4 regions of the Priestia sp. TRM10 genome follow, and region 3 is predicted to be linked to each of the others. Evidence: predicted binding sites of a transcription regulator. Region 3 holds the regulator's gene; each other region holds the start of a gene.
The links. The regulator LexA, encoded in region 3, represses DNA repair genes until DNA is damaged. The targets are predictions, from matches to a motif close to CGAACATATGTTCG.

Region 1 (6,248 bases), on a different contig from region 3:
GAGGTATCCTCTTAACCAAAAGCATTCGAAAAGACACATTAGGTTTAGAACCAGCTGAAATCTCTTCTTTATATAGAGAAAGGCAGGCTGTTATTCAATCCATTAAAGAAGGAATTGTGTCAATCGATAGAGAGGGCTATATTACAACGTTTAATCAATCAGCAAAAGAATTACTTGGACTGGAAGAAGCGGATTCAGGTCAGCTACTAGAGCATATCTACCCTCAAATTGGGATGAAGGATGTGCTTATGACAGGAGAAAGTAAAAGCAATGAAGAGTGTTTAATAAATGATAAGCTTCTTATTATAAATGTAACGCCAATTATGCGAAAAGAGAAAATCATCGGAGGAGTTGCTAGTTTTCGAGACAAAACAGAGCTTAAGAAACTAGTTGATAAGCTTTCTGAAGTGAAAAAGTACTCTGAAGATCTAAGAGCTCAAACCCATGAGTTTGCAAACAAGCTCCACCTTCTCCTCGGATTGCTTCAGTTAGGCTACTATGATGAAGCAATTGCTTTTATTGAGGAGGAATATGGGTTTCAAAAATCTCAAAATGAGGCTCTTTTTCAAAAAATAGTGGATCACAAAGTCCAAGGTATGTTACTTGGGAAAATTGGTAAGGCATCTGAGAAAAAAATTCACTTTACAATTGATGAAAACAGTTCATTGCATCAGATTCCAGAACATATTGAAACTCCTGAGCTGACGGTGATTATTGGGAACCTAATTGATAATGCTTTTGAAGCTGTTAGAAGCATGGATAGGGAAAAAAAGGTGAGTTTTTTTATCACTGACCTTGGACAGGACATTATTATTGAAGTAGAGGATAATGGAGAAGGAATATCTGATGAACAGATTTCAGTTATTTTTCAATCAGCTTTCTCTACGAAAGGAAAAGATAGGGGATATGGATTAACAAATGTGAAGAGAGCTGTTGCTCACCTTCATGGGGAAATTGAAGTTCAAAGTGAGAAAGGAAAGAGGACTATTTTTACAGTCTATCTACCAAAAGAAATTAAAGGGGCATAAAAGGGGAGTCAAACATGTTACGAGTAGCAATTGCAGAAGACGATTTCCGAATCGCTGATATTCAAGAGAAATTTCTTTTAAAAATAGAAGAAACAGAGGTTGTAGGAAAAGCATTTAATGCAGAACAAACAATGGAGCTTTTGAGAGAGAATGAAGCTGATTTGCTTTTACTTGATATCTACCTTCCAGATCAAACAGGAATTGATCTTCTGCCTAATTTAAAGCAGGAGTTTAGAGACTTAGATGTGATCTTGATCACAGCAGCAAGGGAAAAAGAGTTATTAGAAAGAGCTTTAAAAATAGGGGTTGAGAACTATTTAATCAAACCTGTAAGTGCTGAAAAGTTTACAGAGGCAATTAAAAAATATAAAAAGAAGAAAGAAATGCTTCAATCTGCTGAAGAGATTGATCAAACGTTTGTAGAACTTTTCTTCCAAGGTATCCACGAAGCTTCAGTAGCTGAGAAGCAGCTTCCTTCTGGAATTGATCCACTGACGCTAGAGAAAATCACTAAAGTTATGAATCAATTTCATAAGGGGGCTTCAATTGAAGAAGTAAGTGAAGCAATGGGGGCTTCTCGTACAACAGCTCGACGTTATTTAGAATACCTTGTATCCATTCAACGGCTAAGAGCAGAATTAGAATACGGCATTGTGGGAAGACCGGAGCGGAAATACTACTTGATTGTGAGTGAAGAATGAGTGGAGGTATTAAATGAGAAAAATAATGCTGTTTATCAGTTTGTTTATGCTCGTTTATATATCAGGCTGTGCCGAGAAAGAAAACGACAAAGAAGCTTTTCCAACGCGTGAGTTAGAAATTGTCATACCAGGCGCCTCTACGGGAGGATGGGGACAGACAGCTAAAGGGATGCAGTCCATTCTAACAAACGAAAGCATTACAGATCAATCTGTTGTGCTTACTTCTCTTTTAGGCGGAAATGGGGAGAAGGGATGGAAGTATCTTCAATCACAAGATGGTCATTCTGTCGCAATGAATTCAAGTCTTCTTTTAACAAATAACCTTATTGGGCAAAGTGCTCTAACTTATCGTGATTTTACACCAATTGCAATGCTTTCCACGGAATGGGAAGTTATTGTTGTGAGCAAAAACAGTGATATTAAAGAAGTGAAAGATATTATTAAAAAGCTGCAGGAAGATCCTGCCTCATTAAAATTGGGTATTTCCCCTGGCATCGGAAATGACGATCATCTATCTTTTATTCAAGGCATCAATCAGTATGGAATCAATGGCGCAAAGCTTGATTTCAGTGTGTATGAAGATCGTTCGTCACTTCTCTCAGCATTACTTAAGAGGAAGCTTGATGTGACAATTATGCCTCTTTCTGAAGCAAAGCCATATTATAGAGAAGGAAAAATAAAAATGCTTGCTATTTCATCTGAGAAACGGATTGAAAACTTTAAAGAAGTTCCAACATGGAAAGAACAAGGTCTTAATGTTGTTTTTTCACATTGGAGAGGAGTAATGGGACCAAAGGGTATGACAGATGAGCAAATAAAATATTGGGATGAGAAGATTAAAGAAATGGTAGAGACAGAGGAATGGCAACAAATTCTGAAAGAGAACGAGTGGGAATCTTTCTATAAAAATCATGAAGAAACAAAAGTATTTTTGCAAGAAGAGGCCTTATTCTACAAAAAACTAGTAAATGGATTTTAATATTTGTATATTTTGAGGACGAAGGGAAACAGCCCCTTCGTTTTTTTGCATGTTTTAAAGGGAAAAAGGGAAAAGTGTGTACTACAAACAGAAAAAAGTTCGGTAAAAAATTACAAGAAAATGCGAACATATTTTTGGTTTTTCTTCATTTATTGTGATAAGATATTTCTATAATTTGTGTAAGAGCGGGGTGTTTAGTGTGGACAATCAGTTTGAACTTGTTTCTTCTTATCAACCTCAAGGTGATCAGCCTAAGGCTATTGATAAGCTTGTCCAAGGGATTAAAGAAGGTAAACAGCATCAAGTATTGCTTGGAGCAACAGGCACAGGCAAAACGTTCACTGTTTCAAATGTAATTAAAGAAATTAACAAGCCAACGCTTGTTATTGCTCATAACAAAACACTAGCTGGACAGCTCTACAGCGAGTTTAAGGAATTCTTCCCAAACAATGCTGTGGAGTATTTTGTTAGTTATTATGATTACTATCAACCAGAGGCGTATGTTCCTCAAACAGATACATTTATTGAGAAAGATGCGAGTATTAATGATGAAATTGATAAGCTTCGTCACTCGGCAACGTCTTCTTTGTTTGAAAGAAATGACGTTATTATCATTGCCAGCGTTTCTTGTATTTATGGTCTAGGTTCGCCTGAAGAATATAAAGAAATGGTTCTATCATTAAGAGTGGGCATGGAAAGAGAACGAAATGAGCTTTTGCGCAATCTCGTGGATATTCAGTATGAACGAAATGATATTGATTTTAAACGCGGTACGTTTCGCGTTCGTGGTGATGTAGTTGAAATTTTCCCAGTTTCAAGGGATGAACATTGTATACGCGTTGAATTTTTTGGAGATGAAATTGATCGTATCCGAGAAGTGGATGCTTTGACAGGGGAAATTATCGGTGACCGTAACCATGTAGCAATTTATCCTGCTTCCCACTTCGTTACTCGTGAAGAAAAAATGCGTGTTGCTATTCAAAATATCGAAAAAGAGTTGGAAGATCGTCTTAAAGTATTAAAGGATAACGGCAAGTTGCTAGAAGCGCAGCGACTAGAACAACGTACGCGCTACGATCTCGAAATGATGCGCGAAATGGGATTTTGTTCAGGGATTGAAAACTACTCTCGTCATTTAACGCTTCGTCCACCAGGATCAACTCCGTATACGCTTTTAGATTTCTTTCCAGATGACTTTTTAATGATTGTGGATGAGTCACATGTAACAATGCCACAAATACGGGGCATGTACAACGGTGACCAAGCACGTAAACAGGTTCTCGTTGATCACGGATTTCGGTTGCCCTCTGCTCTTGACAACCGTCCGCTTCGCTTTGAAGAATACGAGAAACATATTTCTCAAATGGTTTATGTTTCAGCAACGCCAGGACCTTATGAAATGGAAAAAGCACCAGAATTCATTGAGCAGATTATTAGACCGACAGGGTTGCTTGATCCAACAATTGACGTGCGTCCAATTAAAGGACAAATTGATGATCTCGTAGACGAAATTCGTCAGCGTACTGAACGAAATGAGCGGGTACTTATAACAACGTTAACGAAAAAAATGTCGGAAGATTTAACAGACTACTTAAAAGAGCTTGGTATTAAAGTCAACTACCTTCATTCAGAAATAAAAACATTAGAACGTATTGAAACAATTCGTGAGCTTCGCATTGGCACATATGATGTGCTTGTTGGGATTAACTTATTAAGAGAAGGGCTAGATATTCCAGAAGTTTCTCTTGTAGCTATCCTTGATGCAGATAAAGAAGGATTTTTACGTTCAGAACGTTCTCTTATTCAAACGATTGGTCGTGCTGCAAGGAACGAAAATGGTCATGTTATCATGTATGCTGACAAAATTACAAAATCAATGGACATTGCTATTAACGAGACAAAACGTCGTCGTGAAACGCAAATAGCTTACAACGAAGAACATGGTATAACTCCGCAGACGATTCAGAAAAAAGTACGTGATTCTATTCGAGCAACAATGGTTGCAGAAGATGAAGAACAGTATGAAAATCGTCCAGACTTGAAGAAGATGACGAAACGAGAGCGTGCAGAAGTTATTGAGAACATGGAAAGAGAAATGAAAGAAGCTGCAAAAGCGCTTGATTTCGAACGTGCCGCACAGCTTCGTGATACTATTTTAGAGTTGAAAGCGGAGGGATGATTGTCTTATGGCAACAGATCGCATTGTTGTAAAAGGAGCTAGAGCCAATAATTTAAATAATCTTGATGTTACAATTCCTAGAGATAAACTCGTCGTAATGACGGGTTTATCTGGTTCAGGGAAATCTTCATTAGCTTTTGATACGATTTACGCGGAAGGACAGCGTCGTTACGTTGAGTCTTTATCAGCGTACGCTCGTCAGTTTTTGGGGCAGATGGATAAGCCTGATGTGGATTCTATTGAAGGTCTGTCACCAGCAATTTCAATTGACCAAAAAACAACAAGTCGTAATCCGCGCTCAACAGTTGGGACAGTCACAGAAATTTATGATTATCTACGCTTGCTGTTTGCGCGCGTTGGACGTCCAACGTGTCCAAATCACGGTATTGAAATTACATCTCAAACAATTGAACAGATGGTTGACCGCATTTTAGAATATCCAGAGCGCACGAAGCTTCAGGTGCTCGCTCCTGTTATTGATGGACGTAAAGGTATGCATGTAAAAGTGCTTGAAGATATTAAAAAGCAAGGCTTCGTACGCGTTCGAATTGATGGAGAAATGTATGATCTTGGCGATGACATTAACCTTGAAAAAAATAAAAAACATACGATTCAAGTAGTTGTGGACCGTATTGTTGTAAAAGAAGGAGTAGAAACAAGGTTAGCAGACTCTCTTGAAACGGCACTTCGGTTAGGGGAAGGAAAAGTCGTTATTGATGTTATCGGAGAAGAAGAGCTTCTTTTCAGTGAACATCACGCATGTCCATATTGTGGTTTCTCAATCGGTGAACTTGAGCCAAGAATGTTTTCGTTTAACAGCCCATTTGGAGCTTGTACAAGCTGTGATGGATTAGGGGTTCGGCTTGAAGTTGATTTAGATCTTGTGATTCCAAACTATGATTTATCGCTCAAAGAACATGCAATTGCCCCTTGGGAGCCAACAAGCTCACAGTATTATCCACAGCTTTTAAAAGCTGTTTGTGTACATTATGGAATCGATATGGACATTCCTGTTCGCGATATTCCTAAGCATTTGTTAGACAAAGTGCTCTATGGGAGTGATAAAGAGCGCATTCATTTTCGCTATGAAAATGATTTTGGACAAATTCGTGAAAACGATATTGAGTTCGAAGGGGTTGTCCCAAACATTGAGCGTCGTTATCGTGAAACAAGCTCAGACTACATTCGGGAGCAGATGGAAAAATATATGGGAGAACAGCCTTGCCCAAAATGTAAAGGAAACCGTCTTAAGAAAGAAACGCTTGCTGTTTTAATTGATGGTAAGCATATTGGGAAGGTAACGAGTTTTTCTGTACAAGAAGCATATGAGTTTTTTGCAACCCTTAGTCTTTCTGAAAAAG
Region 2 (6,248 bases), on a different contig from region 3:
AATAACAGAGGTTCGGGATATTGATCGTGAAGACCCACTAATCAGTGAGGCCTTAAAATACATGGGAGCACCTTACCTTGAAAGTGGTAAAACACCAAGTGGTTTCGATTGTTCTGGATTCACAAAATATGTGTATGAAAAAGTACTCAGAATTTACTTACCTGGAGCACCTGAACAACAGTGGAAGCTAGGTACACCTGTTAAAAAGGAAGATATTGAAGTAGGTGATCTCGTATTCTTCCAAAATACGCATCGTCCAGGCATCTCTCATGTGGGAATCTATGCAGGAAACAATCAAATGATTCATGCGTCAAGAACAGGCTCAGCAGAGGTCAGAATCAATTACTTATCATATAATTTCTACACGGAAAAATTCGCTGGTATTAGACGAGTGAAAAATCTAACCATCCCTAATGATGTTCCAGTTGTTAAAGAAGCAATAGATTTGCTAGATGTTCCTTACAAATCAGGAGGTACATCACCAGAAGGATTTGATACTAGTGGATTTGTTCAATATGTTTATAAACAAATAGGCATTGATTTACCTCGTTATGGGAAAAATATGCTTCAAGAAGGAACAGAAGTACAAGAAGAGGATTTGCGACCAGGAGATCTCGTATTCTTTAAATCTAACAGTATTATTCCTGCTATCTATGTTGGAAATGGACAAATAGCCGTTGTTTCAAGAATGGAAGGGGTTCGCATTGCCAATTATAAAGTGAGCTCTTATTGGAACCCTATTTATTATAGTGCTAGACGTCTTAATGTCGAAGGATAACTCTTCGGTGTAGCTTTGAATGAAATGATTCTTATAAAGTAGTGGGCTCTATTTCAAAACATCATCTTTAAGAAAAAAGGCTCCTTTGCTTCGAGTACGCAAAGGAGCCTTTTAGATTCACATTCGTGAAGAACTATTATTCTTTTTATGGATGATTTACCTTTTTACAGCATGAAGAAAATGAGTCGTTTCAAAAGCTGATAAGTAATCTCCTCGGTTGGAAAAATAAAGCTCGTGAATCTGAGAGGGAGATAGATGTTCATAAATAAGTAATCCTGATTTTTCTAACATATGCTCTAATTCCTTGTAGGAAAAACAGGATTTCATAGGTTCTCCACTTGCTTCAGCCATTTTGATCATGTTTTCAACTCTATTGGACAATCCTTTTTCTTTAAAAAGGTTATCACCCGCGTAATCAAAGACAATGGAACTTCCTGCTGGAATTTCAGCAAATAAATGATTGATTAAGCTTGAAATTTCTTCTTTTGTTAAATAATAAGAAACCCCTAGAAGACTAAAAAACGTTTTTTTGTGACCAAATCCTTCGTCTATTAGGGATTGATAAGAGAACGTTTGAGTAAAGTCCATAGGAATAAAGTGAAGATTACTCGGAATTTCAAATTTAGCTTGTTTTAAACGGGACTTTTTAAATTGTTGTGTAGAAGGGTGATCAATTTCAAATATCTCTACACGAGGTTGCAACTCTGGATGTCTAAAACAAAAAGTATCCAATCCAGCTCCAAGTATGACATATTGTTCTAGCCCTAACCCTATTTCATTTAGTAGTACCTTTTCGCAATATGCAGTACGGGCCAAGGGTGTTGGAGAAAGTTGAACTTGGGTGATCCACTTTAATATTTCTTCTTCATTTCCTTTAAGTTTCTGTGCTATATCTTTGTTGAAGAAATGTATTCCTTGAATCATATTCTCTTTAATGTTACTGAACTCTTGTTGCGAAATTAACTCTTTAGCTAGGTAGTCGTCAAAGATTTTAGGGGTATCAAATTGACTGTGATAAGCTCTGCCAAAAGTAGATATCAATGAAGTTAAACTGGATTCATCTTTTTTCACGCAAACCCGCTCCTTCAATTTAGAACAAAAAAATAGGATTCTCCTGGCCAGGAGAATCCTATTATATACGTTAGTTTATTATTTGTAAATTATAGCATAAAATGATTTTTTTGTCAAATTTCAAGTGATAAGTACTGTTTTCTCCGTATTCATTGTATAAAGAGAAAGCTACTTTAGAAAATAGTTTTTTGGTTAGACAAACTGAATATTCATCACTTCACTTAATTTCACTTTTCTCTTTAATTTAGAGTTTTTATCAGTGAACATAAAGAGGTCTCTAGAGGGATCAGCAAACTGAATGAACCCCGTTTCCGTGATGTGTTTTCCATGCTTGTAGCAAGTTAGATATACTTTTTGATTCGTATGTAAAGCTTCAACCAATACTTGATTCATCTGCCCCATTTGATCTTCTGTTAAAAGAGGCTTAGGTATTTCTAATTGCCTATCTATAATTTCTTGTAATCCTATGTATTGTTCAGGTATGCTTGCAAAAGCTCTCCATTTTTTCATTCCTCTGTCTTTCATCGTATCATCCTCCTTTATGCTTTATGTCCTCCCATTAAGCTATTTCGATAACGAACGGTTGAATAATCGAGAGAGCTTGAAGCGCGCAGAAGACTATTCTTCCCATAACGAAGACGAATCTCATCGATCGTTTTGGCTAATGCATACGCTTTTTCGCGCTGATTGCTATCTTCAAACAGGCTCATTTGTTCTTCTTGTTGAATGCTTGTATTCGATAATGAAATGCCAATAGAGCGGATAGGCATTCCGTTGTCATATGTATGTAAGATTGTTAAACAATAGGGGAAAATATCTTGGCTTAAGTTGGAGGCTCTTACCATTTTCTTTTGTCTTGAAAATCCTCTACCTCTTTGTGTGCTATAACCAATGTATAAATGAATCGTTTGAGCGACTACTTGATGCATTCGTAAGCGAAAGCATATATCATCTAATAGCTCTAATAGCAATAATTCAATTTCTTTTCGATTTGTATAATCACGAAATAAAATTTGACTCTTCCCAAATGAACGAGATCGAGGAATGTATATCTCTGAGATACGACTATAATCAACGCCATTAGCATGCTGATGGAGTTCTTCCCCTAGGACACCGAATTCTTTTTTTAACATTTCTCTAGAAGATAGGGCTAGTTCTTTGATCGTATAAATGCCTAACCTGTTTAATCGTTTTTCTGTAGCGGATGAAATTCCCCAAAAATCTTTCATCGGATGAACGGACCATAACTTAAAAGGAACATCTTCATAGCGCCAATAAGCGACTCCTGTTGGGCTATGCTTTGCTTCATGATCTAAACTAATTTTAGCGAGTAAGAGATTCGAACCAATTCCAATTGTAGCTGCCAGCCGCGTCTTTTGATAAATCTCATGGATTATTTTATGAGCTAACTCCTCTGGTGTTCGAGCAAATAGATGTAAAGAAGCTGTAGCGTCAATAAATAACTCATCAATACTATATGCATGGAAATCTTCAGGAGCAACATATTGTAAGACTAGACTTGAAATATAGTTGGAAGCTTTAACATATCGCTCCATAGAAGGATTCACAACATAAATATCTTTCCTTTTCGGAATATCGAGGAGGCGACTTCCTGTTTGAATTCCTTCTCTTTTTAATAACGGTGTAGAGGCTAACACAATAGATCCTGACCGTTTTGTATCTCCTACAACAGCAAGTTTTGTTTTTAAAGGATCTAACCGTCGTATTACGCAAGAAACGGAAGCAAAAAAGGACTTCATATCAATACACATAATGACTCTGTTTGGTAGATGCTTGTAATCCATAAAAATAACCCCTTGAAAAAGAACATTTGTTCTATTATATAAGAACAAATGTTCCTTTATCAACCTATTAAAAATTGGGTGTATTCCATAATCCTTAAAATGAAGTATAAAATAACCATTTTTTGAGCTTTAAGTTAGGAGTCTGTTAGTTTATTAATTTGTAGAAGATAAAATTATCCGCATGATAAGAGGTAACATTCAACACAATTTTAATATTTCTTATCTACTACTAGGTTGTTTTATTTACGCTTCAGTCATCCCTGTTTATAGTATGTGAAGAGAGAGAACCAGCTGGGGATTCTATAAATATCAACACATCTTAACTTTTCACTAATGGCGATTAAACAGGGTAAACTTATATATTAAGATGCGAGATGTTTAGAAATATTTATAATTAAAAAGATAAGAACAAATATGAGATGGGGGAATTTATATGACTAAAGATGTTAATAACTTTCCATTCATTGAAACAAATAGGCTGTTATTAAGAGAAATTGTAAAAGATGATGCAAATGATATTTTAAAATATCTGTCTGATGAAGAAGTAATGAAATATTACGGTTTAGCACCTTTTCAAACCATCAATGAGGCTTTAAATGAGATTTCCTGGTATCAATCAATACTAAATGAACAAACGGGAATAAGATGGGGAATCACTTTAAAAGGAAAAGATGAAGTTATAGGGAGTTGCGGCTTTCTTAATAGAGTTCCCGGGCATTACCGAACTGAAATTGGTTATGAATTAAATAGAGATTATTGGGGGCATGGAATTGCGAGTGAGGCATTGGAGGCTGTCATAAGGTATGGGTTTAAAGATTTAAAGTTTCAAAGAATAGAAGCTTTAGTAGAGCCTCCTAATATACTTTCACAGAAATTAATAGAAAAAAAAGGTTTTATTAGAGAAGGGTTATTGAGGAATTATGAGTTCACATGTGGGAAATTTGATGATTTATATATGTATTCTTTGTTAAAGCAAGATTTTGAGAAACTGCAAGAAAGTAAGCTAAATATGTAAACAAACATGCATCCATATAGAAATTAAATTTTTTCCTTATATCATACTAGAACTCTTAATTTGTGTTAAAATTTACCTGGTCATTAATTGTGGAATATAGGATCAGTACCCTTAAATTTGGACTCTATCTTCTTTGCTTGTTGGTTGAGAAATAACAAGAAATTCAACATCTTCGTCAGAGCGATTCATCATTTGGTGGGCAACATGAGGAGGAACTTCTACTCCTTCAAGTGGTGTTATATTTTCTAATTGTCCATCTATTTCTAATGTAGCAGTTCCCTTTAATACAAAGAAAAACTGTCGAGATTTTGTATGGTAATAGCGTACTTCAGCGGTATTAGGGGGCATACGTTCATGGATAACACTTAAATCTTTTTGATTTACTAAACGCCATCCATCGCATTGATCTCCCCAAATATAATGTTCTGCATTTTTTTGACTGATTTTCATTTTTATCTCGTTCCTTTCAGTATAATCAGATAATTCTGTGAGATGAATACTATAACTTTTAGATTCTTACTTTACAATAACTGCTTTCTTGAATAATCCAAATCTCCATCAGTATTTGGTTGGTTTTCTTGAGGTTATAAATAGAAAAGCTTATACTTGCGAGGTAAGCTTTTTTACATATAGGGGGAATAGGCATGATTTTAAAACCTAAAGCAATATTTTTAGACATGGATGGGACAATTTTAAACCGCTATAATAAGGTGAGTATGGCAACAAAAGAAATTATTGATGACTTGCGGGCTCAAGGAATATTTGTTTTTATTGCTACAGGAAGAGCCTTTGATGAAATAGAAGAATTAGTGCCAGAAGGATTTAAAGTTGATGGATGTATTACGTCAAATGGTATGGCAGGATATGTAGACGGAGAGGCCGTATTTAAACATTCTCTTTCCCTTGAGCTGGTAGAAACGATTATTAAAAAAGCGAGAAAAAACAAGGTGTACTATGAGCTTTTCCCATATGATGCTCAACGTATGACATTAAAACAAGATAAACAATACGTGGAAGAAGAAATTCGAGAGCCAAAGCCAGACAGTGTTGAAATTAATGAGTGGCTTTCACGCAAGAATGCTCTTAAAGAAGAAATTGCTTGGAAAGATGACGTTGAGGGAAGTGAATTTTCGAAGTTCTATTTCTTTTCACGAACAAAAGAACATATTAATAAATGGAAAGATGAGCTCAACGAACTAAAGAAAGAAATAGATTTTACGACTTCTACTTCTTCCAATCACAATGTCGAAGTAATGGTTGCAAATGTAAATAAAGCAACAGGGATCAAGCAGATGTTAAATCATTTTGGATTGGCTGCGGATGAAATTCTTGCTATTGGGGATAGTAATAATGATTTACCAATGTTTCAATTTGCTAGCCATGCTGTAGCAATGAAGAATGCATCGGCTTCTATTCAAGAAATTGTTGATGATGTAACAGAGTTTACATGTGATGAAGATGGAGTATATCACTATCTTTCTCAATTCAGACTGCAAAAGCCAAATCAAGAGATGATCACTTCTAAAAAAGATAATAAATAACCTAATTCATCAGTTCTTAAAAAAAGAAGACAAAAGCA
Region 3 (6,248 bases):
CGTCTTTTCCTATTATTATAAAGGGAAAAAGAAAAAAGGCTTGTCTATCGCTGACGAGGAGAAGCACTTGTTTTGTCGAATTGAAAAAAAGACTGTCATAACGACAGTCTTTTTTTCATTACTGTAGATTTTATGCGTTTAATAAATTTTTCACGCGAGCTACAACATTTTCAGGAGAGAAGCCGTATTCTTCTAATACTTTTTCTCCTGGGCCAGAAGCACCGAAACCGTCAATTGCTAGAACTTCGCCTTCTCCGCCTACATATTTATGCCAGCCGAATGAAGATCCCATTTCAATGCCAAGACGTTTTGTTACAGCGCTTGGAAGTACGCTTTCTTTATAGTCAGCTGATTGAGCTTCAAAACGATCAAATGACGGAATGCTAACAACTGCAACATCGATATTGTCTTTTTTAAGCTCTTCTTGTGCTTTCATAGCTAAACCTACTTCAGAACCTGACGCAAGTAAAAGCGCATCTGCTGTTTCTTTTTGTGCAGGAGAAACAACGTAAGCACCTTTTGAAACACCTTCGTATGCTTCTTCGTGCGTAATATCAAGCGTTGGCAAACCTTGACGAGTAAGCACAAGCATTGTTGGTTGATCAGTAGATTCAATTGCTAAGCGCCATGCTGCTCCAACTTCCATTGCATCTGCTGGACGCAATACAGAAAGATGAGGCATTGCACGGAATGATGCAAGTTGTTCAACAGGCTCATGTGTTGGACCATCTTCACCAACAGCAATGCTATCATGTGTGAACACGTATGTTACAGGTGTTCCCATTAAAGCTGAAAGACGAATTGCTGGACGAAGGTAGTCAGAGAATACGAAGAACGTACCGCCAAATGGTTTTAAACCGCCATGTAAAGCTAAACCATTTAAAGCTGCTCCCATTGCAAATTCACGAACACCGAACCAAATATTACGTCCGCTGTAGTCTTCTGCTGTAAAGTCACCAGAATTTTTAATTGTTGTTTTGTTTGAACCAGCTAAATCAGCAGAGCCGCCGAAGAAAGATGGAATGTTTTCAGCAATCGCGTTTAGCACGTCTCCTGAAGATGCACGTGTTGCAACTTCCTTACCAGCTTCAAAGCTTGGTAAAATGCTGTTCCAGTCTACGTCTACTTCGCCTTTTAAAGCTTTTTCAAACTGCTCAGCAAGCTCGCCATACTGCTCTTTGTATTCTGCAAAAAGCTTGTTCCATTTTTCTTCGCTTTCTTGTCCTTTTTGAACAATTGTACTTTCAAAATGCTCGTACACTTCATCAGGCACATGGAAATCTTGTTCAAATGTCCAGCGATAAGCTTCTTTTGTTAGCTTCATTTCGTCTTCACCAAGTGGTGCACCGTGAACACCTGATGTACCAGACTTGTTTGGAGAACCATAACCAATTACTGTTTTCACTTCAATTAATGTTGGACGTTTTGTATCTTTTTGTGCTTCTTCAATCGCCGCATTAATTTCTTCAATGTTGTTTCCGTCTTCAACACGGATAACTTGCCATCCATATGCTTTGAAACGATCTTCTACGTTTTCAGAGAATGAACGATCAAGTTCACCATCTAATGAGATGTCATTAGAATCATAAAGAACAATAAGACGACCAAGTTGTAAGTGTGCAGCAAGTGAAGCAGCTTCGCTTGCAACCCCTTCCATAAGGTCTCCGTCTCCACAAATCGAATATGTATAGTGGTTTACGATGTCAAAGTTCTCTTTGTTGTAAGTTGCTGCTAAATGTCTTTCACCCATAGCCATACCTACAGCCATTGCGATACCTTGTCCTAGTGGACCTGTTGTTGCTTCAACACCAGCTGTATGACGGTATTCTGGATGTCCAGGCGTTTTACTTCCCCATTGACGGAAGTTTTTGATTTCGTCCATTGATAGATCATAGCCTGAAAGGTGTAGAAGGCTATACAGAAGCATTGATCCGTGACCTGCTGATAACACGAAACGATCGCGGTTAAACCATTCAGGGTTTTTCGGATTATGATTCATAAATTTTGTCCATAAAGCATATGCCATTGGAGCTGCGCCCATCGGCATTCCAGGGTGTCCTGAGTTTGCTTTCTCAATTGCATCAATAGAAAGTGTGCGAATAGTAGTGACTGATAAATCTTCAATACGTTGTGACATTTTCTTTCCTTCCTTTCTGCTAACAAAAATCTAATAATAACTCTATCATACTAATATTGCCTTGATTTGTACAACAATTCAATAGCAATTATATCATTTCTCATTAACGCTGTTTTCACTCATAAAATACACAAAAAGGCCAGAGTATAGCACTATTTCTCCTCTAACCTTTTTATGATAACCCATTAATTTAATTTGTTACGTTTTTGACTCTCTTTTAGCTTTTTCGGTGTAACATCATTGCCTTCTGGATCGACAATTTTGACCGAATGTAAAGAATTGGTCATTGATTTACGAAAAGTTTGTAAATATTCTTGTCGTAAATTTTTTTGTTCAGAAGCTTCTTTTTCTGTTAAACCTTCTGTTTTTGATTTGTTTGCAAGCTCATTAATTCGAGCAATTTTATCTTTTGATAACATTGTATTCTCCTTATAAAAAGTTCTCGTTTATGTACATATCGTACAAAAGAGAGGGTAAATTAGCAAGTAAGTTACCTTATTCTATTTCAATGTCCATTTTTTCATTCTCTTCTTGTTCTTTCATATGTTCCTGATAGCGACGGTGAACTGTTGCTTTGCTAACATCATACCCTAATCCTCTTAGCGTTAAAGCAATATCATAAAACGTCAGCTTTTTAGCTCGAAGTCTTATAATGTCTTCAATAGGAACTTCTTTTTTATCTCGTCCACCGCTTGTTCTATTTTTTAAGTTTAGTTCAGGTTTATATCCGTTTTCTACAGCTCTCTTCATTCCCCGCTTAATTTTAAAGCGAACAATTTGGCGCTGATATTCTTCAACAGCAGCTAAAATATTTAAAACCATTGTGTCACTTTCAGATAAATAAAGCTCACCTTGTTCATTCAACGTATAAACTTTAGCACCCGCTTTTTTCAGCTCATGCATAAGCGCTACTTTACTGTTGCCACGTCCAAGTCTTGTATCATCCTGTACAAGAAGCACATCTCCTTTTCCTTCTTGAAAAAGAGTGAGTGCTTCAATAATTCCATCACGTTCAACGTCATATCCACTATGACGCTCTTCAATAACTTTTATAATTTCAAAACCGTGCTTTTTAGCAAGCTCTTCTAACTCTTCTCTTTGCCTTATTAATGATGTTGTTTGACTTTCTTTTTCCGTGCTTACCCGACAATAAATAATCGCTCTCATATTTCGCCCCTACACAGTGTTTTTAATCTATTATTTCATGAAAGAAAAGAAAACAGCAAGAATCTATTACTGTGTTTTAGCAACAAGCGCATTGTTTAGTTTTTCTTTTAAAACTGGAATATAAATTTCTTCGCCTTCTTTGAGGTCTTTCTTCTCTATATTGTTCTGCTTCTCGACCCAATCTATAAAATCAACGGTTGAAAGCTGATGATTCCCTTGATACTCGTTCGCTAATCCCCAAAGCGTGTCACCTGCTTTAACGGTAACAATCGCATATTGATCAAGCTCTGGCTCTTTTGACACGTTTAATATAATAAATGAAAAAAGTGCAAGTCCTGCAAAAAATGTGACATAGTATGTAAGTGAATTAGTCCTCGTTTTCATCTTTCTCCCACCTTTAAGAATGTATGTTCGGAATATATGTTCTTATTTTATCTCTTTCATTCTTTTATTGTCAACGGATTTTTTTCGAACTTATGTTTGTATCTATGAAAAAACCATGTTATAATCCTAGTAAGATTGAGCTAGATTTGAGGTGAATCCCAATGACAAAGTTATCGAAGAGACAGCAACAGATTTTGAGTCATATAAAAGAATGTGTAAAACTTAAAGGATATCCCCCGTCAGTACGCGAAATTGGTGAAGCAGTCGGACTTGCATCAAGCTCAACGGTTCACGGGCACTTAGCTCGCCTTGAAAGCAAAGGATTAATTCGACGTGACCCTACAAAACCGCGTGCAATCGAGATTCTGGACTTAGATCAAACAAACGATGTTCAAAAAAATAATGTTATTAATGTTCCGGTTATTGGTAAAGTAACAGCAGGACAGCCTATTACAGCTATAGAGAACATTGAAGAATATTTTCCGTTACCTGATAAATATGTGGCTCCTGATGAGCACGTATTTATGCTTGAAATTGTTGGAGATAGTATGATTGAAGCTGGAATTCTAAATGGCGATATGGTAATTGTGAGACAACAACAAACAGCAAGCAACGGCGATATTGTTGTTGCTATGACAGAAGAAAATGAAGCAACAGTAAAACGTTTCTTTAAAGAAGAAAACTATATTCGTTTACAACCTGAAAACGCCACAATGGCTCCTATTATTTTGAACAATGTTTCAATTTTAGGAAAAGTTATTGGCGTATATCGCTCGATTCATTAGAAGGCGTAAAAAATCCCTCTTACTTATTTAAAGAGGGATTTTTTACGCTATGTAGTGATCATGTACAACCTTCGCACTCGTAATAATGATCTTTTGCTTCAATAACTTTGATCAATTTGCCAATCTTCACATCATCTTCATCTGTGAACTCAATATCTGCCACGCGCTCTAGAATTTGAGATGCTGCCTCTTCTTCACTTTGCGCAACAACGCTAAATTCTCCTTCTTTCTTTAGCGAAAGCACTTCGTATTGAAATAAATAACGATTCATTTTCCCCTCTCCTTTCCTATAAAGTATATCCTAATATACACTAGCAGAAAGAATGCGCGCAAGAAATCTGATTACGCTCTTTCTCTTCTGAGATGCCAAACAAAGAAAAGTTTGATACAATGTTTGCTTAAGAGTACAAATGCTACTGGCATCATGATAGAGAAAGTGGTGAAAAGCACATTGGAAAGAACCGAAAGAACAAGAAATAGAAAAAGAAGACGTCGACCAAGATGGGGCCGCATTATTCTAGCGCTCATCCTTCTTGTAGTCGTCGCTGGAGGAATTTATAGCTTTATTCAATATAAAATAGGACTCTCTGAAGCTCAAGATGGAAGTTTCGCAAAAGACGGAGAGCTTTATGATGACTTTAATGGCTCACTTCCTAACGACGGAAAAATGAATGTCCTTTTGCTTGGAAGTGATTCACGAGGTGAAGATCACGCTCGTACAGATTCTATCCTTATTGCACACTATGATCAAGACGCAAAACAACCTAAAATCGTTTCCCTTATGAGAGACATGTATGTTGACGTTCCAGGACACGGAAAACAAAAATTAAATTCTGCCTTTGCTTTTGGAGGACCTGAGCTTTTACGTAAAACAATTGAAGAAAACTTCGGTGTTGATATTAATTACTATGCTGTCGTAGACTTTCAAGGCTTCCCAAAAGTCGTGGACGCGATTGCTCCAGACGGTATTACCGTAACCGTTGAAGAAGAAATGTCTTCTGGTATTGGTATGACCCTTCATGAAGGAAAACAAACATTACATGGTGATAAACTTCTGGGCTATGTTCGCTTCCGTCACGATAGTTTAAGTGATTTTGGACGTGTTCAACGTCAGCAAGAAGTGCTAACAAAACTGAAAAAAGAAGCCGCAAGCATTGGCAGTGTCTTCAAACTTCCAAAATTGCTCGGTCTTACAGATCCGTATGTTGATACAAACATTGATCAAAAAACACTTCTACTCCTTGGAAAAGACTTTGCTACAGGAAGCACTAAGGAAGTTAAAACACTTCGCCTCCCTCTTGACGGTACATTTGAAAATGCCCGTGAAGACGTTGGAGCTGTGTTAAGTATTGATAAAGAAGAAAATAAAAAAGCTCTACAAGAGTTTCTTGATTAAATGAAGGAAGACTCACATTTTCACAATGTGAGTCTTTTTTTATACCAATTAATCTTTTAGAACATATATTAATAGGAACACAAATAACTTCTGTTGTATTTTCTAACAATGCTTTTTATACTTTAATGAGAGTTTCTAAAAAACAGGAGGCATGAATATGGGGGAATTTGAACGTCATAGCACTTTTTTTTCGGGTTTTCTAAACAGCAACTATTTGCGTGAAAAAGATAAACACATTTATAAAAACGAAACACCTCTTTATAAATTTAACATTATTGGTGCCGGGATGATTGGGCATGAGCATATTAAAGCAACAATGTTAGAAGGACGTGCTTCAGTTCATGGCATATATGATCCTAACCAAAAAAGTGTCAAAGAA
Region 4 (6,248 bases), on a different contig from region 3:
TTTCTCTGGTAACTTCTCCTCAAAGCACGTTGTGATGACCGTGGGAGCAGGGGGAGCTTTAAATGTGGCCTTACGAAGTATTTTAAATGAAGGTGAAGAAGTCATTGTTCTTGCTCCTTATTTTGCTGAGTACAAAGCATATATTGAAAACAACGGTGGAAAGGTAGTTAGCTGTCCACTAACAGAGAAATTTGAGATTGATATTGAAGCTGTAAAAAAAGCCATTACTCCAAAAACAAAAGGGCTTATTTTAAATACCCCGCATAATCCAACAGGAACGGCTCTTACACAAGAAAATGTTAATGAGCTAGGCGAGCTTCTAAAGGCGTGTGAAAAAGAAAACAGTCAAAGCATTTACGTTTTATTTGACGAGCCTTATAGCCAGCTTATTTATGATGAAGAGCTTGCAGATCCATTTAAAGCATATCATAATATCATTTTAGCCAGCTCTTTCAGCAAAGATTTAGGAATTGCTGGTGAACGTTTAGGTTATCTTGTTCTAGATAACGATACACCTGGTGTGGACCTTCTTACTGCTGCATTTGTATACTGCAATCGTACACTCGGGTTTGTAAACGCGCCGGTCTTAATGCAACGGGCAATTGCAAGCATGGATAACTTAAAAGTAGATGCAAGCGAATATAAAAAACGTCGTGATTTAATTGTAGATATTCTGCAAGAAGCAGGTTTTAACTTTATGATGCCAAAAGGTGGTTTCTTTGTTTTCCCAAAATCACCAATTGAAGATGAAGTAGCATTTTGTCAGCATGCAGCTGAAAAATATAAAATCTTAGTTGTCCCAAGTAGCGGATTCGGAGTAAAAGGGTATTTCCGATTATCTTTTAGTGTATCTCTTGACCAGATTGAACGTTCAAGAGAGGCCTTTATTGCTCTTTATAAAGACTTTGCTTAACAAAAGCAGCCTTATATAAGGCTGCTTTTATTTTTTACAAATACGTCTTTAAAAAGTCACAAGCTTCAGCACGCATTCCAGCTGTCTCGATATGACCACAGGGATAACAACTCATTTTCCAATGATGAGCTAGCCCCATCTCTTTATAAATTCTTTTTAATTCTTCGTCAATAATTGAAAGTCCATCATAAGGAGTTAACAGGTCATGTTCTCCTACAAGACTTAGGTGTGGTCGAGGCGCAATGAAAGATTGAATCTCGGCTGTTTCAAAATGTTTAAGGAGGCTAGGAACATAGGAGTAGAAGCCATGGGAATCAAGCCGTCTCTGTTTTACCAGTGTTCTAGCCTCTACTTGTGCTGTAATATCTATACAAACTGAAATACGCTCATCTAAGGCAGCAACCCACCATGCCATTAATCCGCCCATTGACATGCCCATTGTTGCAATGCGGGTAGAATCAACATCCTCTCGTTCGAATAAGTAGTCAATTCCTCTTATGCTGTCATAGATCATCATTCCCCATAAAACTTCACCATTCCAAAGCAGCTCCTTAAAAATCTCTGTTTGAGCTTTCCCTGCTCTTTCTCCAAAGCCCCACATATCAAGGCAAAGCACATTGTAGTCTAAGTCTGTTAATGTTTTGGCAAATGCTTCTTCATATAAATATGGACTACTTTTCAGGAGTTCTTTCTTTCCCATGTCGTACAGGCCGCCATGTGAATGATTAAAAAGCACAGCTGGTCTTTTCTTGGCTTTGTTTTTTGGTTTAACGAAATAAGCAGGAACATTTTCTCTACCATTTAGAGATAGTAAAAGTTCTTCTACAATGTAGGTTTCCATCTCTCGCTCAAAAAGGGTTGTGACAGAGATTTTATTTTTCTCAGGCAAATCACCAAGAAGCTCCCAAAGTTTTTGTTTCTCTTTTGTGATTTTCATGTTTTCCCTCCTTTTAAAGAAAGTGTAGTGTATAAGACAAATTATAGATTTAAAAAGATAAATTTTCCATATTAAAACTGACGGTGAGGAACATTTGTTCTATAATAGTAGATGGAGAGGAGGGATAGCATGGAAAGGCTGCCCTTAACAAAAGGTTTACCAGAACATAAATTTAGAGATTTTTATTGGCTTAAAAAAGAACTGCAGTCATTTTGCCGTGATAATGGATTAAGTGCATCAGGATCGAAAGACGAGATAACAGAGCGTATAGGCATATTTCTGAGGGAAGGGGGAATTGTAAAGCCAGTAAAGAGAAGAACAGTACATTCATTAGATGAAGAGTTAAGTCTTGAAACGGTCATTACGGAACATCACAGGTGTAGTCAGAAAGTGAGGGCATTTTTTAAGCTTCACCTTTCGAACTTCCATTTTTCTACTTACATACAAAATTACTTTAAAAATAATGTAGGAAAGACATATCAAGATGTAATAGAAGCTTGGTTGGAAGAGGAGAGGCGTAAAAAAGATCCAACTTATCAATCAAAGATTGGATCTCAGTTTCAATACAATCAGTTTATTCGAGATTATTTTTCCGACCCAAAAAATAAGGGTAGGGGAAGAGAAGACGCTATTGTAGCTTGGAAGCATATTAAAAATCTTCCTGGTGATAACAAATATAGAGGAGAAGAATAGTCTTAACCTAATAAAAAACCTTCTTTTCTCTCTTAGAGAAAAGAAGGTAAGAAGAAAATGAATCTCCTGAAAGTTCAATAGTATAATAATCAATAAGATGAACTATCTGTTTATTTTTTATGTGCACGCTCTTCTTGAGCTGCACGTAAGGCGTCATTCACTTTGCGCCCTTCATCTAAAGATTCACTTTCAATGCCGCTCTTAAGTGCCCAAGTGTAGAAGAAAAGAGAAAGTACAGTAATTAGAAGCATGTCCCATCCGTACTTAATAATATTTAGTCCTCCAAACTTCTCGCTTCCCAGCCAAGAGATGACTACCATTGAGAGAAGATAAACAACCATCCAAGCTCCAGCTTTGAAATTCCTCTTAAAATCTTTCCAGTTATTTTTGGCTTGATAATAAAAATAAATTGGAAATCCGATTAAGATAATAAACAAAACTTGTCCTGTTAACGGCCAACGTGCCCAATAAAGAGTTAAGGAAGCAAAAATGAAACCAAGTGGTGCAATGATGCTTAATCCTTTTAAATGAAGTGGTCGGTATAAATCTTTACCAATTTTTCGTAACGTCATAACAGTAATTGGACCTGTCAAATATGAAATAAGGGTTGCAACTGAGATAATTTCAGCTAACACTCCCCATCCTCTGAATAAGAATAAGAAAATTAAAGATACGCCTAAGTTTACAAACATTGCTTGACGAGGAATCCCATAAAGGGGATGTAGCCTACCGATGAAGCTTGGCAAGTACTTGTTCTTTTCCATTCCATAAAGCATACGAGCTGTTGTTGCTGTATACGTAATTCCTGTACCTGAAGGAGACACAAAAGCATCGGCATACAGTACAATAACAAGCCAGTTAATTCCCAACGCAATTGCCAAATCGGCAAACGGTGAATTGAAGTTCAAGTGACTCCATCCGTTTACAATTGCTGCAGGATCAACAGCGCCGATAAAGGCTACTTGAAGAAGTACATAAATTACAGTAGCAATTAAGATAGAGCTAATAACAGCAATTGGAATAGATCTACCTGGATTTTTAGCTTCACCAGCCATATTAACAGGGCTTTGGAAACCATTAAAAGCAAATACAATTCCAGATGTTGCAACAGCCGTTAGAACACTAGCCCATCCACTAGGTGCAATGCTGTCTCCTGCTGTAAAATTTCCACTATTAAAGCCAACAAACAACAGAGCGCCAATTGTTAATCCTGGGATTATAATTTTGAAAACGGTAATAAGCGAGTTCGCTTTCGAGAACAAACTCACTGTCCAATAGTTTAGGAAGAAGTAAACAAGTAAAAGGGCTGTTGCAACAAGTAATCCTTTACCTGTAAGTTTTCCCTCCTTTACTAGAGCGCTTGTCCACTGCGCCCATTCCCAAGGCCATGAACTCATATATTGAACTGAAGCAACTGCTTCAACAGGAATAACAGAAACAATAGCAATCCAATTTGCCCAAGCAGCGATAAATCCTAGGAAAGAGCCATGTGAGTATTGCGTATATTTGACCATCCCTCCAGCTTCTGGAAACATTGCACCAAGTTCACTATAAGAAAGAGCAATCATACCAATAACAATCATACCAATAATCCATGAGAAAATAGCGGCTGGACCAGCTATTTGAGCAGCTCTCCAAGCTCCGAAAAGCCATCCTGAACCAATGATTGAGCCAATTCCAACCATGATAAGCGAAAAAGTACCCATATTGCGATTTAAATTGTTCATAAAATTAGCACCCTTCAATATCGTTTGAAAATTAAATGCAAAAAAGCTAAATCTTGGTGAGTAGAAAATCATAGATGTGGGATATCACGACCTTTTCGCTAGGTTTTCACTATTATATCATCTTTTTTTATTTTCTGTATTTGTTGATGGGTTTTCACATTGGCTAGGATATCAGGTGTAAAAGAGAGGGGGAATTTGAGATTTTAAATGAGAGGATGAGATAATTTAGTGTTAAAAATAGAAGAGTGAAAAAAGCCTGGTGATAAATAATCACCAGGCTTTTCTTATTTTGTCATATCTTTTACAACGTTATCAACGATTTGCTTATTTGCAATTGTCCCTGTATAAAGCCAACTAGCATCTTGTCCATATTCGTGAACATTGCCATTTTTAACAGCAGGGATGTTTTGCCATAGAGGATCTTCTAATGCTTTTGATCCTGATTCTTTATCACTGTTAATGAGGAAAATGTGATCTGCGTCAAGCTGTGCTAGTTTTTCAAGAGAAACAGGAAGCCAGTTTGCATCTCCTTTACTTGACACTTCCTTAACAACGTTTGGTTCCTTAATACCTAAGTCTCCATACATAACAGCACCACTTGATAAATTGTCACTTACCATAAAGAACTTGCCGCCAACAAGCCAAAGAGCAGCTGATGATTCACCTGAAGCCTTTTCTTCAAGTTCACTCTTGGCTTCTTTTACTTTTTGATCATATTCTTTTAAAGCTTTCTTAGCTTCATCACTCTTATTTAGTAGTTCGCCAACTTTTGTAAGTTCTTTACGCCAATCATTATTTTGTTCTGTTCCAATTACATAAGTTGGAGCGATCTTAGCATACTGCTCGTATTTGCCGCCTTCAGCTAAGTCTGGGGAATCTAAAATAATTAAATCAGGCTTGTAGCTTGCTACTGCTTCAAGAGGCAGTTCACTTGGGATAGTTGGAACATCTTTTAAACTACTTGATAAGTATTCTTGCGTACTTTTTCCATCTTTTACAGACCATTGGGCAACAGGTGTAACTCCAAGGGCCACAAGGTTATCTTCTAAATAAGAAGCAAGGACGCGTTTTGGATTTTCTGGAATCGTTACTTCATGCCCCATTGCATCTGTAACAGTACGTTCCTTTGCGGAGTCTTCTGATTTAGATGAGGATTTCTCCTCATTGTTCCCACAGGCAGCAAGGGCAAGTGAAAAAACAACAAGACCAGTAAGTAATGCAAAGAGTTTCATTTTCTTAATCACGGTTCTTCCTCCTAGTATATATCTCTCATATTCGATATAAATGATAACAATTATCATTGTCAATTACAAGAGAAACTATTATTCTTTTCTCTAAAAAGGGTGAAATTAGACTTAAAATAAGAGAGTTTAGAGGGAGAGGAAAGATTGAGAAATGAGAGCGTTTCACTTATAATGAAAAAGATTATCAATATCACTTAAGGGTAAAAGGAAGGATTATAGATGTTACAGAGGAATCAGACAAAGGACAAGCAGAGAGCTGAAGAAGAGAAAGAGATTAAAGGTAAGCCTCTAATTGCTTCTGTAATTATATTTCTGGGTCTTGGAATACTCGTTTTAGCTATTGGTGCTTCTGTTTCAATCGGAGTAGCAGATATCAAACTTTCAACTGTTTGGCAAAGCCTCTTTCAATTTGATGCCGCTTCAACTTCTCATCAGATTATTCAAAGACTGCGACTGCCAAGAGCAATCGGAGCTGCTTTGATTGGTGCATCTTTAGCTGTTTCAGGCGCTATTATGCAAGGTATGACAAGGAACCCACTTGCTTCTCCATCTATCATGGGAATTAGTGCAGGCTCTTTATTTATGATGGCTATTGCTCTTGCATTTTTCCCTCATTCATCTTCATTTTCACTAACCATTTTTGCGATGGTAGGGGCAGGACTTGGTGCTTGTTTAGTGTTTGGGATAGGTTCTTTTTCAAGAGGAGGATTAACACCTGTTAAGCTTGCTTTAGC

Region 1: uvrB (excinuclease ABC subunit UvrB) is a predicted target of LexA. The motif match lies at 2,832-2,845, and genes of this name have one in related genera.
Region 2: ACK3CR_RS14415 (Y-family DNA polymerase) is a predicted target of LexA. The motif match lies at 3,696-3,709, and genes of this name have one in related genera.
Region 4: ACK3CR_RS25730 (DUF6434 domain-containing protein) is a predicted target of LexA. The motif match lies at 1,938-1,951, and genes of this name have one in related genera.

Annotation. Positions count from the first base shown of each region.
Region 1 covers NZ_JBJZOT010000011.1:278,778-285,025, forward strand. Annotated here, with positions in the region: gene ACK3CR_RS09730 (sensor histidine kinase) at 1-1,028, shown strand, start outside; gene ACK3CR_RS09735 (response regulator) at 1,043-1,729, shown strand; gene ACK3CR_RS09740 (tripartite tricarboxylate transporter substrate binding protein) at 1,743-2,708, shown strand; gene uvrB (excinuclease ABC subunit UvrB) at 2,908-4,887, shown strand; gene uvrA (excinuclease ABC subunit UvrA) at 4,895-6,248, shown strand, end outside.
Region 2 covers NZ_JBJZOT010000013.1:607,216-613,463, forward strand. Annotated here, with positions in the region: gene ACK3CR_RS14400 (C40 family peptidase) at 1-778, shown strand, start outside; gene ACK3CR_RS14405 (class I SAM-dependent methyltransferase) at 935-1,849, opposite strand; gene ACK3CR_RS14410 (YolD-like family protein) at 2,042-2,374, opposite strand; gene ACK3CR_RS14415 (Y-family DNA polymerase) at 2,389-3,654, opposite strand; gene ACK3CR_RS14420 (GNAT family N-acetyltransferase) at 4,088-4,669, shown strand; gene ACK3CR_RS14425 (cupin domain-containing protein) at 4,781-5,119, opposite strand; gene ACK3CR_RS14430 (Cof-type HAD-IIB family hydrolase) at 5,314-6,210, shown strand.
Region 3 covers NZ_JBJZOT010000015.1:492,510-498,757, forward strand. Annotated here, with positions in the region: gene tkt (transketolase) at 131-2,137, opposite strand; gene ACK3CR_RS19265 (DUF896 domain-containing protein) at 2,323-2,556, opposite strand; gene ACK3CR_RS19270 (YneB family resolvase-like protein) at 2,633-3,304, opposite strand; gene yneA (cell division suppressor protein YneA) at 3,371-3,688, opposite strand; gene lexA (transcriptional repressor LexA) at 3,850-4,473, shown strand; gene ACK3CR_RS19285 (hypothetical protein) at 4,532-4,744, opposite strand; gene ACK3CR_RS19290 (LCP family protein) at 4,898-5,869, shown strand; gene ACK3CR_RS19295 (Gfo/Idh/MocA family protein) at 6,027-6,248, shown strand, end outside.
Region 4 covers NZ_JBJZOT010000018.1:38,479-44,726, forward strand. Annotated here, with positions in the region: gene ACK3CR_RS25720 (pyridoxal phosphate-dependent aminotransferase) at 1-913, shown strand, start outside; gene ACK3CR_RS25725 (dienelactone hydrolase family protein) at 948-1,850, opposite strand; gene ACK3CR_RS25730 (DUF6434 domain-containing protein) at 1,980-2,543, shown strand; gene aimA (glutamate/serine transporter AimA) at 2,654-4,270, opposite strand; gene ACK3CR_RS25740 (iron-hydroxamate ABC transporter substrate-binding protein) at 4,555-5,502, opposite strand; gene ACK3CR_RS25745 (FecCD family ABC transporter permease) at 5,734-6,248, shown strand, end outside.